One region of the Lysinibacillus sp. CD3-6 genome, then DNA from elsewhere that is predicted to be linked to it. Evidence: riboswitches for the same ligand, from Rfam matches in the RefSeq annotation. Region 1 holds a riboswitch; the other holds the start of a gene.
The links. Region 1 has a riboswitch for FMN ahead of FH508_RS06835 (ECF transporter S component). Riboswitches for the same ligand answer to the same signal wherever they lie in the genome.

Region 1 (7,503 bases):
ACCGTCAGTATAACTACTGAACCTGCTGAGTTTGGTAAACTAACATCCTTTTTCAAATACGAACTATATGTAACTAAACAAGAGAACCCGACTGCCAAACCAAAGAATGACTGCCCTAATGCTTCTAATAGCGCCTTACCCGTTATATTTGTAAAATCTGGCCATAGGAAGAATTTCACACCTTCCATTGCCCCATCTAATGTTAATGCTCGAATAACAAGAACGATGAACATCACAAATAATAATGGCATCATCCACTTATTTGCTTTTTCAATACCATTTTGCACACCGAGCGAAATGACGAGTACATTTACCAGTGTAAATAACGCTAAACCTAATAACGTAATCCACGGCGTGCTAATAATTTTTCCAAATAGTTCACTCGGATTAACCGTAGAATCAATAACAGCCCCTGATACACCTAGGCCACTATATATAAATATCCAGCCCCCTACAACACTGTAAAAGGTTAATAATAAAAAACAGCCAAGTACACCCATGCGTCCAACCCAAGCCCAAGCAGGTTTCGTTGGAACTACCTTTTTATAGGCTGTAATCGCCTCCGATTGCGTACCACGCCCTAAAATATACTCAGATAATAACATCGGTAGGCCAATTAACAAAGTGAACACCACAAATATAAGGAAAAATGCGCCTCCCCCACTTTGACCTGTGACATAAGGTAGCTTCCAAATAGCCCCTAGCCCAATCGCAGCACCCGCCGATGCTAAAATAAACCCTAACTTACTGGACCATTGTCCATTGTTTTCACTCATCTCTTCAATCTCCTCAAATCTAACTAATCTCACATTAATTGTACATTAAAATAGTAATTTAGACTAGTCAATTCCCAAAGATTTCACATGCTAATGGATCTATAAACAAAAAACCCCGAGTAAGAATAAACTCGAGGCTTAATTTATTATTTTGATAAATACATTGTACGTTGTTGCTCAATCCATCTGCGCATCGTTGTGAACAGTAACGCCATAATCGCTGTTAAGAGCACACCTTTGACGATATTAAATGGCAAAATACCTGCAATAATCATTTTATATAATGAATCGCCAACTACTGGCTCCATGCCTAAGAAATACGTGTACATCGGTAAAAATACTGCGTAATTTAAAACGCTCATACCTACTGCCATAACGATTGTTCCTGTTGCCAAACCTCCAACGAGACCTGCAATTGTTTTAAAACGATTAAACACAAATGATACTGGTAAAATAAATAATATACCCGTTACAAAGTTTGCAATATGACCGACTGGAACCCCTGTAGGCGTACCTGAGAAAATCCAATCCAATATATTTTTAAATAGTTCTACTAAAATACCCGCTACTGGACCCATCGTAATAGCAGCAAGTAAAGCTGGCATATCACTGAAATCCACCTCTAAGAATGCTGGGAACGGCGGAATTGGGAAATTAAATAGCATTAATAAAAACGAGATACTGCTCAGCATACCAATCGTAATAAACGATTGCAGTTTGATATTTTTCTTCATTGAAAACTCTCTCCTCTTTGCTGATTCAATCTTGCAAGAAGAAAGGTTACGACGTAATCGATTGTTTTTTCACGAAAAAACCCTTATGCACATCAGCATAAGGGAGAAAAGGCATGATTAAATAGCGCCATTACTAGCTTTTTTTGTGCAAACAGTGCAATCCATAGACACACTGAAAAAAACGTTCGCACATAGCTTAATTCGTAACAACGAATGACGATCGTACCTTCATCTTCTCCCATCCAGACTATACTGTCGGCCTTGGAATCACACCAAGTCAGCCATGCAAAAAAATCTTTGCACAGGTCGCGGGCTGAAGAGCCATGTAGTAAATCTTACGAGCTAATGTAGTTTGTAATACACTAGCGATTTACAACTCTATTACCGCCGGTCGGGATTTTCACCCTGCCCCGAAGATGAATCAATATTATTTTATAAATTAACTATAATGTTTTATCGCACAAAAGTAAATACTTCTGCTTAAAAAATTCCGATTAAATTTGTATGTTTTAATCTGTGTGCGATGAATTCCGTTTTAGCATAAGGATTCCGCTTTCTAACACTGGAATTCCGCGATTCAGAGCTTGATTTCCGCGTTATAGCACTCGAATTCCGCGCTTCGACATCAAGATTCCGCGTTCCAGCACCCTGATTCCGCGATTCACCCTCCAGCATTATTCCGACACGGAGACACACAAAAGCAGCTATCTCCCAATAGATAGCTGCTGTACTTTGTTACTGCATCGTTTGTTTATTTGCCCCTACAGGCATGGGTAAAAACTTTGTTAAATCAAAGCCTTCCCAACTCTCCTGTACGACGTTATCTAAGCGCAGTTTTTTATCGAAGCTTGAAGCTGTCAGCATCATTGCTTCGATTAATTGCGTAGCTCTTACTGCATCCATTGTCGTCAAATCAAGCGGTGCGTCAAATGTGATGACAACGCCCCCCTCTTCTTCTTTCACTGTATATGTTACATTTTCAGGGACAACGGGTACATAAATATCATCTCTTTTATCACGCATGGCAATAAGTGCCTCTGTAACAGTTGGATACGTTTGGTGGAAGTCGGGCGATAAATATTCAGTCCCATTTTCTTCTGTATATAAATAATAGTTGTAATGATGATCTTTCGTTAACTGAATAGGCTCACTTGGCTCACCAGCCTGTGAGAATTCATAAGGAGTACCATCTGCATTTTTTAACGAAATCGCTTTATATTCTGAGTCGGTAAACGTATCCTTTAACGAGCTTAAATATTTTGTTACGGAAGCTGACGCTACATCGTAATCATTTTTTTCAGGTAAGACGTGAACTAGCGTCTCTCCTTCTTCTTTCAACTCACCTTTGTATGGATGATAATTAGCAAAACCTAGCGCTTCCTCATCAATTTGTGGTGCGTATTTTTCATACATTTGTAGTGTTGTCGGCTTTTTCTTTCCAAAATCAGCCGTTATTTTTTCATTCGGGATAACATAGGTCATAGGTATGCTATCAGCATTGCCACCTGGTAAGCCGATTCTAAATACGACTGCATTTGCTAAATCTTCTTCGTAAACCGATGTACGAAGGGATAGCATTCTTGCATGTTCGGCACCGATATTTGCTTTCATCACACCATCTGCATTTTCACTTTCTGTTACTGCTTGATCCTCTTGCATCGTAGAAAAGTTTTCAGGGGGGGCGTTTGCCTCGTCCTTCACTGGATTATTATTTGATAAAAACACGTACCCTGCTACGGATAGTACAAAAACTGCTGCAATACTGCTAAAAATAGGTAGTTTACTCTTTCTACGCTGCTTCACAGGCTTCATACTTTCATTTTCTTGAACAGCGATAGACTGCTCTTGTTCTTCAAGCACTTTTGAATCTGTCGGTTGTTGCATTGCTTCTTGAAGATGTATATTATCTTGCAGACGGGCATCTGCAAGCAATCGCTTCAGCACTTCTTCTTTCGAACGGTCATCAGTCAGCTTCGGGGCATTCTTCAACATTTGTTCTAGTTGTTCATCGTTGTCAAATTGTTTATGAGTCATTGCCTTTTCGCCTCCTGTTCCCTTACCTGTTGTAGCTGTTGCCTTAAAAACTTAATGGCTCGATGTTGCGTCGTTTTAACCTTCGCTTCTGTCCAATCAAGTATTTGCGCCGTTTCAGCAATCGATAAATCTTGGAAATAGCGCATAATAATAACCATTTTTTGATCTCCTGTACAAATTTCAAGCGCAGACTCTATCTGCATTAATTCATCACTGGCCTGTAGCATTTCTTCTGGTGATGGTGTGGTTGAATGTAATTGTTCCGTTTCCCAGTCAAAAAAATCGAGCGAATGTTTTTTCCGCACTGCCTGCTTTCTAAAATGATCGATTGCGACATTTTTTGCAATGGCAAAAAGCCATGTTTTTTCACTGCTATTTCCTGCAAATTGTTCATAAGAACGCAGAACACGAACGTACACCTCATGTGATAGATCTTCAGCAAGTGTACGATTTTTTACTAGATAAATAAGAAACTGGAACACATCTTGATGGTATGAATCGTATAATCGATGGAACACGGAGTCATTCAAAGCACTCCACCCCCGTTCTCATAGTATTTGTCGTCTAACGCTCGCACAAGTTACATCGTAATTAATGTTTTGCTTTAAAATTTCACTATGTGCCAAATACCTGTATAAACCTCCATGCAAAAAGCTTACAGGCATTGGCATTAAGTCAGCTAATACACTTTTCAAATCAATGGGTTTTTATCGGACAAAGTTAGTCAAAGGGTAAATAGAAAGTAAAGGTTGTGCCTTCTTTTAATACACTGTCGACCATAATATTCCCAGAATGAGCTTTTACAATATTTCGAGCAATGGCAAGCCCTAAACCCGTTCCCCCTTTAGAACGTGTACGCGCTTTATCTGCCTTGTAAAAACGCTCAAAAACATACGGCAAATCTTCCTGTGGAATTCCGTGGCCCGTATCCTGAACAGAGATTTTGGCAAAAGTCGGCTCCTGCTCTACTTTCACAAAGACAGAGCCTTCATCTGTATGACGCAGTGCATTATCTACTAAATTCGTTAACACTTGTTCAATACGATCCTCATCCATGCTTATTACCGCATCTTCATCAAACTCACTATTAAATAGGAGCTGCACATGCTTCTCTTTTGCTACTTGGGCAAATTTTTGTGTAATGCGCTCAAATGTCGCGTTAATCGGCACTTCATCTTTGTATAGTGTCATATGTCCAGATTCCATGCGTGCTAAATCCAATAAGTCTGTAACTAAACGTCCCATACGCTTTGATTCATCATAAATAATTTTTGTAATCTCATTACGCTCTTCTTGATCTTGAATAAAATCATCATCCATTAGTGCTTCTGAGTAGCCCTGAAGCATGGAAATAGGTGTCCGTAACTCATGTGATACATTGGCAATAAAGTCTGAGCGAAGCTTTTCTAGACGATGCTGCTCTGTCATATCACGAATAACAGCAACAGCTCCTCGTATCAATTCCCCACTATAGAGCGGACTAATCGTAAATGTATAATAATTTCCATCCATTTCAATTTCTTCTTCTAGCTTATCCTCAAACATTAATACGTGATCAAGCATATGATATAGCTCAGGTGGAATAGGCTTCGCACTTTGAGAGCCTTTATTAACAAACCATTTTTGCATTAAGCGTTCCGCAGGTGGATTGCTAAGTAAAATAGTACGATCACGATTAAACGTAATAACAGCGTCAGTCATAGAAGTTAAAATATTGGACAATTGCTCATTCTCTTGATTGATTACCTCTAAATTGTGCTTTAATTGGCGTCCCATTTGATTGAATGCAACTGCAAGCTGCCCAATTTCATCGTTTTGCGTTGTCGGCATTTTAGCCTCGAAATTCCCTTTAGCAATTTCGAACGCAAGCTCGCGCATTTTTCGTAACGGCGAAGTAATACGTGATGATAGGAAAAAGGCAAAGAATGTCGTTAACACAAAAGCAATAAACGCCGCTAAAAAGACAATTTTCGTAGTCTCTTTTGACGTTTTATGTAACGCATCTGGACTTTGGTAAATAAAGACCGCACCATGCACTTCATTTTCCACGTTTAGTGGGAAACCTAGCACGACATACGATTCCATTTTTTCTTTATCAGTCGACGATGGCATCATCATTTCCTTAATGATAGGATCATCTGATTTAAATACTTCATGGAATGCTTTATTCGCTAAAATCGCATCTTGTATTTCTTCTTTATTAACGCCTTCTTGCATCGCAAATGTTACTTCCAGATGATTAATCGCAATAAGTGCATTTGTCCCATCAGGTAAAATATCTGTTAATAATTGCGAAGTCGATTCTGCTGTCTCATTGTCGTCCACTATACTCGCTATTGTTGCAGCCGTTTGACGCAATGAAATTTCCGCTTGCTGCATGTGATAGTTTTGAAGAAATTCGAGCATTAAAACCGTGAAAACAAATAATACAAATGAAACGAGAAGCAATATGGTTACCCATAGCTTCCCGACAACACTGTTCCATATTCTATTCATTGACAACCTCAAATTTGTAGCCAACGCCCCAAACAGTGACAATCATTTTTGCAGCGTTTTCTGAAACACGATTAAGCTTCTCACGTAATCGCTTCACATGTGTATCTACTGTACGAAGATCGCCAAAGAAATCGTAATGCCAAACCTCTTTTAGTAATTGTTCACGGTCAAATACTTTGTCTGGAGATTTTGCAAGGAAATACAATAATTCATACTCTTTCGGTGTTAAGTTTACTTCGATTCCCTCTGCAGTTACACGGTGTGCATCATGATCTATCATCAAGTGTTGGAATACCACTAAATCTTTAGATGAAGATGCATTTGTTGTAGGTGAAAATGCTTGTGAGCGACGTAAAATAGCTTTTACACGTAGCACTACCTCGCGAGGACTAAATGGCTTTACAATATAATCATCTGCCCCAAGCTCGAAGCCTTGTACACGGTTTGCTTCCTCACCCTTTGCAGTTAATAAAATAATTGGCGTAGCAGCACGTTCTCTAATTTCTGCACAAACTTCTAGCCCATCTTTTTCAGGCATCATAATATCTAGTAAAATACAGTGATATTCTTTTTCTAAAGATTTCTCGATCGCTTCTTCACCATTCTCTGCTTCGTCGACTTGGTATCCTTCGCGCTCCAAATACATTTTTAATAAGCGGCGAATACGATCCTCATCGTCTACTACTAATACTGAAATATTCTCTGACACTTTCACGATCCCTCTCTTCCAAACTTTCTCTACCCTCTATTGTACATGGTACACAACGTCTTGAAAAGAAAAGAAAGCCCTTTCGCCGCAGCGAAAAGGCTTTTCGTTCCCATTGTTACGCGTAGGAGTGTAAACCCGCAAGAATTAAGTTAACAGCTATTAGGTTAAATAAAATAATACCAAAGCCGATTAATGCTAACCAAGCCGATTTTTCACCTTCCCAGCCCTTAGATAGACGTAGATGTAGGAATGCTGCATAGAATAACCATGTAATAAGAGCCCATACTTCTTTCGGGTCCCATCCCCAGAAACGACTCCATGCAAGTTGTGCCCAAATCATCGCAAAGATGAGTGCGCCTAACGTGAAAACTGGGAAACCGATAATTACAGATCGATAACCAATTTCATCTAATAATTGTAGATTTACACGTTTAACAAGCGGCTGGAATATTGCGCTAATTCGTCGACGTGCAATCAGGCGAATTAATAAGTATAGTAATGACCCTACTAATAATGACCAAACGACTGTTGTTAATTTTTTCGCATTAATGAGTGCAGGCATTTCTACTAATGGCGACATGCCATGTTCCTCAACTGCCTCATAATCGTGCATACCAAAAATCGGTGGCAAATTGTAAGTAATTTGACGAGATACACCTTCTTTATCAAGATACGTGTATTTCGATTCGTAATGCATAGCACTAAATGTAGATGACACAATAACAAACCCAATAACAACAACTAAACAGTACAT
Region 2 (7,503 bases), 280 kb from region 1:
ATTAGATCCGTTGTTTTAATCTTATTAAAAGCATTTTGTGAAACGGATATATCCATCTCAATATTATGATTTTGGGCTGCAAGCTTTTTCGTTTGCAACAAGATGGAAAGCCCAGGATGATTAATATTTAATTTTAGTGATTTAATGGCCTGTACATCTTTAGATAATGATGATAAATATTGCTTTGCTTGCTCTTGCTCCCCTAATTGCAGAAGCCCATGTAAAACTTGTATATGGTTAGTAAAGTCATGTCGCAATGAAGATACAGAGGTAATTAACGCTTTTATTTCAGCTTGATATGTATCTTCAGTTACACCTACTTCTTTTGTTACTTCTTTTTGATACCATCTTTGTAAAAAGAAGAAAGAAGCAATAACGATTAAAATAAACAGTCCATTGTAAATAAACATAAGTAAATTATTTTCTAGAACTTTACCTTTAATGCCATTAACTTTATCAGCACCTATATCAATGCCGAGATAGCCAATAATTTGTCCATTTTCATTCTTAATAGGAGCTCCTACAGAAAGATAATCACCATGATTAGGATCCTCAATTACATTCGTAACATACGTAGATCCTTGATATGCTTGCTTAATTTGCTTTTCAGGCACAGTGCAAATTTGTCCTATTTCAAACCCTTCTGTGTAGTGATCTGGCACACCAGCAATCAACGCTTTAGACACTTTAGGATTATCAATTTCTAATGTATACACAAATAAAGCACCCAGTTTTTCTCTTGCATCATTTAAGTAGCTTCTTAATTCCCAATAATCTTTGCTTTCCACAGGATTATTTAAAAATTGCTCATACTGCTTGATATCGATTGATGATGCAATAGATATTGCCGCTTCCAAACTTTGGTTAGCAATGGACTCTTCTACAGTTTTTTTCATCTTCACATAAGAAGTGACTACATTTAAGCTTGTGAACAGTGATAATAATACTGTCGCTAATACTAATATAAGTTTAATTTTTCGTTTTTTCATACAAACTGGTACTTCCTCATCTACTGTATTAAATAATTAACATATATGAATTTACTACTGTAACAAATAATTATACGATAACTGCAATAATATTATACTATAGTAATTTTCGTTTTTTCATAATTGTTTTTAAAAAAATCCTTAAAAATATAACTTTTATATAAGTCTATTTTTTAATACAATTTTAAATTATTATATTATAAAAAATAATTTTTCTTTCGAAAGTCGAAATAGCAATAAAACGAAGGGAGAATAGCCCAACAAAAGTTATGCCATTCCCCCCTATTATTCTATTAAATTATAAACTAAGCATGGCGAATTAGATAGCCAGAAGTATTTTTCCTTTTATCGTTGTCGGAAGAAGAAGGTTACCCCTAATAAATTGATGTAGTGAAAACGTATGTGGTTCGCTATTTTCGCCAATCCCCACAATGACTTCAAGTTGATTTGGTGAGTATACGACTGTGTGTAATGTACCAAAGTATTGTTTATATTGTTTAAAAAATAGTGGTGAATTTCCATCATTAAAATGATAAAAAGCAGATAAAGCAGTTGGGCATGCATTTGCTATAAAGCGATTGATATCGTGCTTGCGTTGTATCGAATTTTCAATATATGCTTTATTTTTCTCTTTCAATTTTTGCGATTCAAAATGATTTGTACAAGAAAATAAATGTTCTGCACAAACAATTTGCTCCGTTGGGGTAGCCTCTACCACAACCATTTTCCCACTTGTATCTGTCATAGAGTAGTTGTAGCAATAACGATGAGGGATTTTTTTTAGTTGTGAAATAGCTTCCTCAATATTTTTACACTTTTCCAGTAATATTCGAACAATCGTTGAGGCAAGAAAGCCCTCTCCTTCCCATTGATTATTTACAAAGTGAAGTCCTACAACGAGCCCTTTTTCATTCATTCCATCCAGCCTACCAATTATTTGCTGGCTAAATCCAACACTTGCATACCCTTCTGATGGATTAGAAAAAACGATTCTTGCATCATATAAAGAAGGGCTAAAATCATAATTTCTTACATAAAACTCATCATGCGCAAACGACGTACATCCCATTTCTGGAAATGTCATATTATATCCACTATACATTTTGATAATGGATTCATATGGCAGATCTAACCCCGAAGCTAAGCCTTTTATTTCCTGCAAAAGATTTGGCGAAACAACCTGTAATTCCTCTTGAGCCTTTTGTGCATTACAATTAGTTGATAAAGCAAGCAGTAGTTCCTCCTGCGCTAAATGAGCAGATTCTTGTATTTCCTTACTTTGTTGGAGACCTATATCATAAGCATCTCCTATTAATGAAACGACACGCACTTCTAATTCTTCGTATTTTTTCAATTTGCATACCTCCTATACTCCAATCGGATGTTCCTATTATCGTAATCCTTCAAGTAACTGGAAGGTCAAGAGGCATCGCTATCGAAATAAAAAAAAGTTGTCTTCCTTAGAAGAAGACAACTTTCAAAGTGACCAATTCATTAATTATAAGGTAAAGATAAATTATTTAAATATTGCCTTTAATTCTCTATTTACAATAATTTAAACAACCTATACCCATCATCTAGAGCTTTTCTTTTGCTTTAGATTTGAATGTTTTACAACACGTATCTGATGATTGACTTGCCGCCTCTTTAGACATCGACAACTCAAAATCAGAAGCAAACTCTGCATCATGTTTGTTATCGATACGTTTATCCATATCGATCGCTATCTTTTCTGCACCACAAAAATTACCTTTGGCATGGAAAACACAATTTGATACAGCACAGCTTACTTGAACATTCGGCATAACTATCCACCCCTTGTGATTGGTCTAGAAAAATATAGATACGTAAATCTAATCCATACTCTTCATTAAGTATTTTGTCCAATCCAAGCGTTTTTACAAGCAAAGCACGAAAATAACTTCATTTAATTGTTTAGTGTAAATCAAAAATAATGGGAATGTAGCTCAGTTTGATACACGCAACACAAAAGACGCAAAACTTACGTTTGAGCGTAGTTTGCGCCTTTTGTGTTGTGCTAAAAAATTATCGTTAATTTTTCCTCGAAGATGAACGAGTTTTATCTTGTGTTTGTAAAAATGCAGGCCTTTTACTATTTCCAATTGGAGCAAGACGTATTAATGATTTTTTAAAATCAGGCCAACTTAAATTGGCGACAATATTTAAGTATGGAACACTTAATACACGTATATTTGCCACATAAACAAGAATGAAGAACACGGCCATGAAGAAACCAAATAAGCCAAAAAAAGCAGCCATAAAGATAACAAATAAGCGGAAAATACTCATGGCAGTTACAAACGATTGATTAACTAGTGTATATGCCGAAATACTGGAAATGGCAATTACGACAATCATTGATGGACTGGTAATACCTGCCTTGATTGCTGCATCTCCAATAATTAAACCACCCACAACACTCATGGTTCCACTCAATAGAGATGGTAAGCGGAGACTTGCCTCGCGGAATATTTCAAACATAAATAACATAAGTAATATTTCCAATAAAGTAGGAAAAGGCAGTCCTGTTCTTGATTGCACAATGGTTGCTAAAACTAGTATTGGCAATTGCTCCTGATGGTAGGTCGATAAAGCCAACCAAAAACCTGGTGCAAGCATACTTATTAATATACCTACAATTCGCAGGAGGCGCTCAAGAGAGCTTACAAAAACAGGATATTCATTATCCTCCCCCGATTTAAAGAGTAAAAAAATATTAGCTGGGGTAATAATCGCATAGGATACCCCATCAACTAAAATAATAATACGGCCTCTACTTAATGCTTGTATTGCAAAATCAGGCCGACCAGTATAATCATGATGTGGCAAAATCTTTGCTGTATTTTCTACTCTCTCCATCAATATGTCGCCACTAAACACAACATCTGTATCTACTTTACGTAATTGCTTTCTAATTTCATCCACCATAGTTTTATCTGTAATGTCGTCCATATAGAGAACAGCGACTGTTGTTTGAGACCGCTTGCCAATTTCCATCGTCTCCACACAAAATGATTTAGTTGGTAGTCGCTTACGAATTAAAGCAATATTAATAAATACATCTTCTATAAAATTGTCTCTCGGCCCTTTTATAATTACTTCTTCTGCTGTTTCTGAAGGCACTCGATTCGGCTTTTTAGCAATTTTACTTGAAAATAAAATTTTCTCCTCTTCAAAGTAAAGTAATGCATAACCCGAAAACACACGACGAATAGCATCATCTGTATTTGATATTTTTTGGAAATTTGGAATGTGTAATTTATGTTTTAGCTGATCTTCTAGTGATGTTGGTGAGGCATCCTCGAAAAAAGCTTCAACTCGATCTATAATAACCTTATTCAATAAAAACGGATCGAACATCGCATCACATGTAATAAAATGTACGTTATGTTGGTGAAAGGAATATGATTGAAATTTTACGTCAGCAGAGAGTTTAAATAGTTCTTTTAACGTTTTTAATTCGAATTCTTGTTTCAATGATTGAATATTCCTCATCTCCCACTCACTAGATTCATACTAAAATTCCATAAACATATATTTCCCAATGCCCAATAAATTATGCAATATACTCGTGATCTTTCATGGAAATTTTAATACAACGGAATTTCAATCATTTTAACTAATTAGTTTCTGTAAGTTCGCCATTTCAATAGCTGAGATTGCTGCATCATAGCCTTTATTCCCTGATTTTGTTCCAGCTCGTTCCACTGCCTGTTCAATATTTTCGGTTGTGACAACACCAAAAATAACTGGTACATTTGTAGCAAGAGACACATTTGCTATGCCTTTTGCTGATTCGTTACAAACATAATCATAATGTGTTGTAGAGCCACGAATAACTGTACCTAAACCAATAATGGCATCATATTTTTTTGTTTCAGCTAATTGTTTTGCGATAAATGGAATTTCAAATGCACCTGGTACCCACGCAACATCAATTAACTCTTCGTCTACACCGTGACGCTTTAAGCCATCTAATGCGCCACTTAATAATTTACTTGTAATAAATTCATTGAATCGACCAACTACTACCGCTATTTTTAAATCATTGCCGATCAATTGTGCTTCAAATGTTTTTCCCATAATGAATTCTCCTCTTTTACACTGTAAGTGAATTTTTTCCTTGGATTTGTTGACGGCGATATGCTGCTAATGCATCAATCGATATCATTTTTAAGTCGTGTTTTTTTGCATATTTAACTAAATCATCGAAGCGTAACATTTCACCATCATCCCCCATAATTTCACAAATTACGCCCGCTTGTATGCTTTGGCAAAGCTTCGCTAAATCGATAGTAGCCTCAGTATGTCCTCTGCGTTCTAACACACCATTTTCCTTTGCTATCAGGGGAAATACATGACCAGGTCTACGAAAATCAGTCGCTTGCGCTTGTGACGCTAGCATTTTCTGAATCGTCAATGCACGTTCATAGGCGCTAATACCTGTTTTTGTATCTATATAATCAATACTTACGGTAAATGCCGTTTGATGATTGTCTGTATTATTTACGACCATTGGAGGCAATGCTAATTGTTGTGCAAGCTGCTGTGAAATCGGCGTACAAATAAGCCCTCTTCCATATGTAGCCATAAAATTTATCGTTTCTGGTGTCATAAACTCTGCAAGGGCAAGTAAATCCCCTTCATTTTCACGGTCTTCATCGTCCACGACAACAATCATTTTGCCTTGTTTTAAATCTGCAATTGCTTCTTCAATTGAATGTAGCAAAATTGCCACCTCCTAATAAACTTTCATTTATTGTCTGTTCTATACTTTTTAAACAGGCTAAAAGCCATGCTTTGCTAAGTAATCTTTCGTAATGGCCGATGTTTGCTGACCACGGTGGAGCTGATGCATAATGTATTTGCCAATCAAATCGGTTTCTATGTTGACTAATGCCCCAACATTTTTTATTCCTAGTACTGTTTCCTCGTATGTGTGCGGAATAAGAGATACGGTAACACTGTTTTTATCCACATAGAAGAGCGTTAAGCTTGTTCCATCAATTGTGATTGAACCTTTAGGAATACAATAGCTCGTTAATTGTTCTGACAGTGCTATATCGATGTAGACTGCATTGGCCATTGGACGTTTGCGTAAAATTTTCCCCACACCGTCAACATGACCTGAAACAAAATGACCGCCAAAACGCCCGTTTGCAGGCATCGCTCGCTCTAAATTTACAGCATTCCCAACGACCAGTTGCTGCAAATTTGTCGCTTTCACCGTTTCAGGCATTACGTCCATTGTTAATTCCTGCTCATTATATTGTGTGACTGTCAAACATACGCCATTAACAGCTATACTATCTCCTAGCTTCACATCAGATACTATCTTTGGCGAAGTAACAGTTATTTTCATACTTTGCCTATCGTTTTGCAAGGTTTTTACTGTACCAATATCCTCAATAATACCTGTAAACATTTTTCCACCAACTTTCCAATTTTTATTTCGACCTGTAATTGCCTAAACGAGCTAAACAAAAAACCCCTTTTTAACAAAGGGGTTTGGGAGTTCTAATAAATAAGACGTCACGAAATAAACCTAGTGGATATGATATTTTTCCACAGGCTACCATCTCATTGTTCTTCTCCCATCCAGACTATAACTGTCGGTTTTGGATTTGCACCAAATCAGCTTGCGCTCACGGACTTTGAATTGCTTCATCACCGCCGATTGGGAATTTCACCCTACCCCGAAGAACAGATACTTATTAAATTGTTAACTAAATAAAAAACTCCCCAACGAAGTCGATGGGAAGTAGTAATCTATATAAGCGTAGCCAAATAGACCCTTTAAACTCATACGAATTTAAAAAGCTTATACGTTTACCCTTCTCCCATCCAGACTGTAACTGTCGGTTTTGGATTTGCACCAAATCAGCTTGCGCTCACGGACTTTGAATTACTTCATCACCGCCGATTGGGAATTTCACCCTACCCTGAAGGATATGTTCATTTAGTTATTTCTTACGATAACATTATTTCAATAGATTATCCACCTAAAAATATTTTTCGTAACTAAATGTAATTTAGGCGAAAGATGGAAGCTTGATATCACACTACAATGCATCTTTATTTAAAGGAATCATATATGAACGGACGTGTGTTACGTAAAAAACCTAAAGATAACATTGTATAACCATTAAGTTTACTATGCCACTTAATCGGTAAGAAGAAACTTTAATTGGTATAGAGCGTTACTTCCTAGGTGACTACTTTTGATAAGCTTGACATAGAAAAATAGGGATGTTAACGTGAATCATTGTTCCAAGCGTCTTCTGTCTAACGGCAAACTTGATACGAACATAGTCAAATTCCCTCATTGGAGGTTTTTTTATTGTTTACTAGTAATTCTACTAAGAAAATTACTATACGGATTATATTATATTTCCTATTAGCATTGTGCTTTGTGGCTTCCGTTTTTTTCGTTGGTCACAATGAATCCTTGTACGAACGTCCAATTGCTGAAGTTACCAAAACTGTGTTAGAA

Region 2: it holds a riboswitch for FMN, as region 1 does, so the genes downstream of both, ribE (riboflavin synthase) here and FH508_RS06835 (ECF transporter S component) in region 1, are expected to answer to the same signal.

The regions. Positions count from the first base shown of each region.
Region 1 covers NZ_CP085880.1:1,444,620-1,452,122, reverse strand. Annotated here, with positions in the region: gene FH508_RS06840 (sodium-dependent transporter) at 1-776, opposite strand, end outside; gene FH508_RS06835 (ECF transporter S component) at 923-1,510, opposite strand; FMN riboswitch at 1,737-1,932, opposite strand; gene FH508_RS06830 (RNA polymerase subunit sigma) at 2,246-3,544, opposite strand; gene sigX (RNA polymerase sigma factor SigX) at 3,541-4,074, opposite strand; gene FH508_RS06820 (ATP-binding protein) at 4,265-6,040, opposite strand; gene FH508_RS06815 (response regulator transcription factor) at 6,033-6,749, opposite strand; gene ccsB (c-type cytochrome biogenesis protein CcsB) at 6,865-7,503, opposite strand, start outside.
Region 2 covers NZ_CP085880.1:1,727,116-1,734,618, reverse strand. Annotated here, with positions in the region: gene FH508_RS08250 (Spo0B domain-containing protein) at 1-989, opposite strand, end outside; gene FH508_RS08245 (C45 family autoproteolytic acyltransferase/hydrolase) at 1,309-2,343, opposite strand; gene FH508_RS08240 (DUF1540 domain-containing protein) at 2,567-2,794, opposite strand; gene FH508_RS08235 (spore germination protein) at 3,042-4,496, opposite strand; gene ribE (6,7-dimethyl-8-ribityllumazine synthase) at 4,626-5,093, opposite strand; partial or broken gene ribB (3,4-dihydroxy-2-butanone-4-phosphate synthase) at 5,146-5,739, opposite strand; gene ribE (riboflavin synthase) at 5,797-6,435, opposite strand; FMN riboswitch at 6,593-6,718, opposite strand; FMN riboswitch at 6,839-6,964, opposite strand; gene FH508_RS08215 (YibE/F family protein) at 7,351-7,503, shown strand, end outside.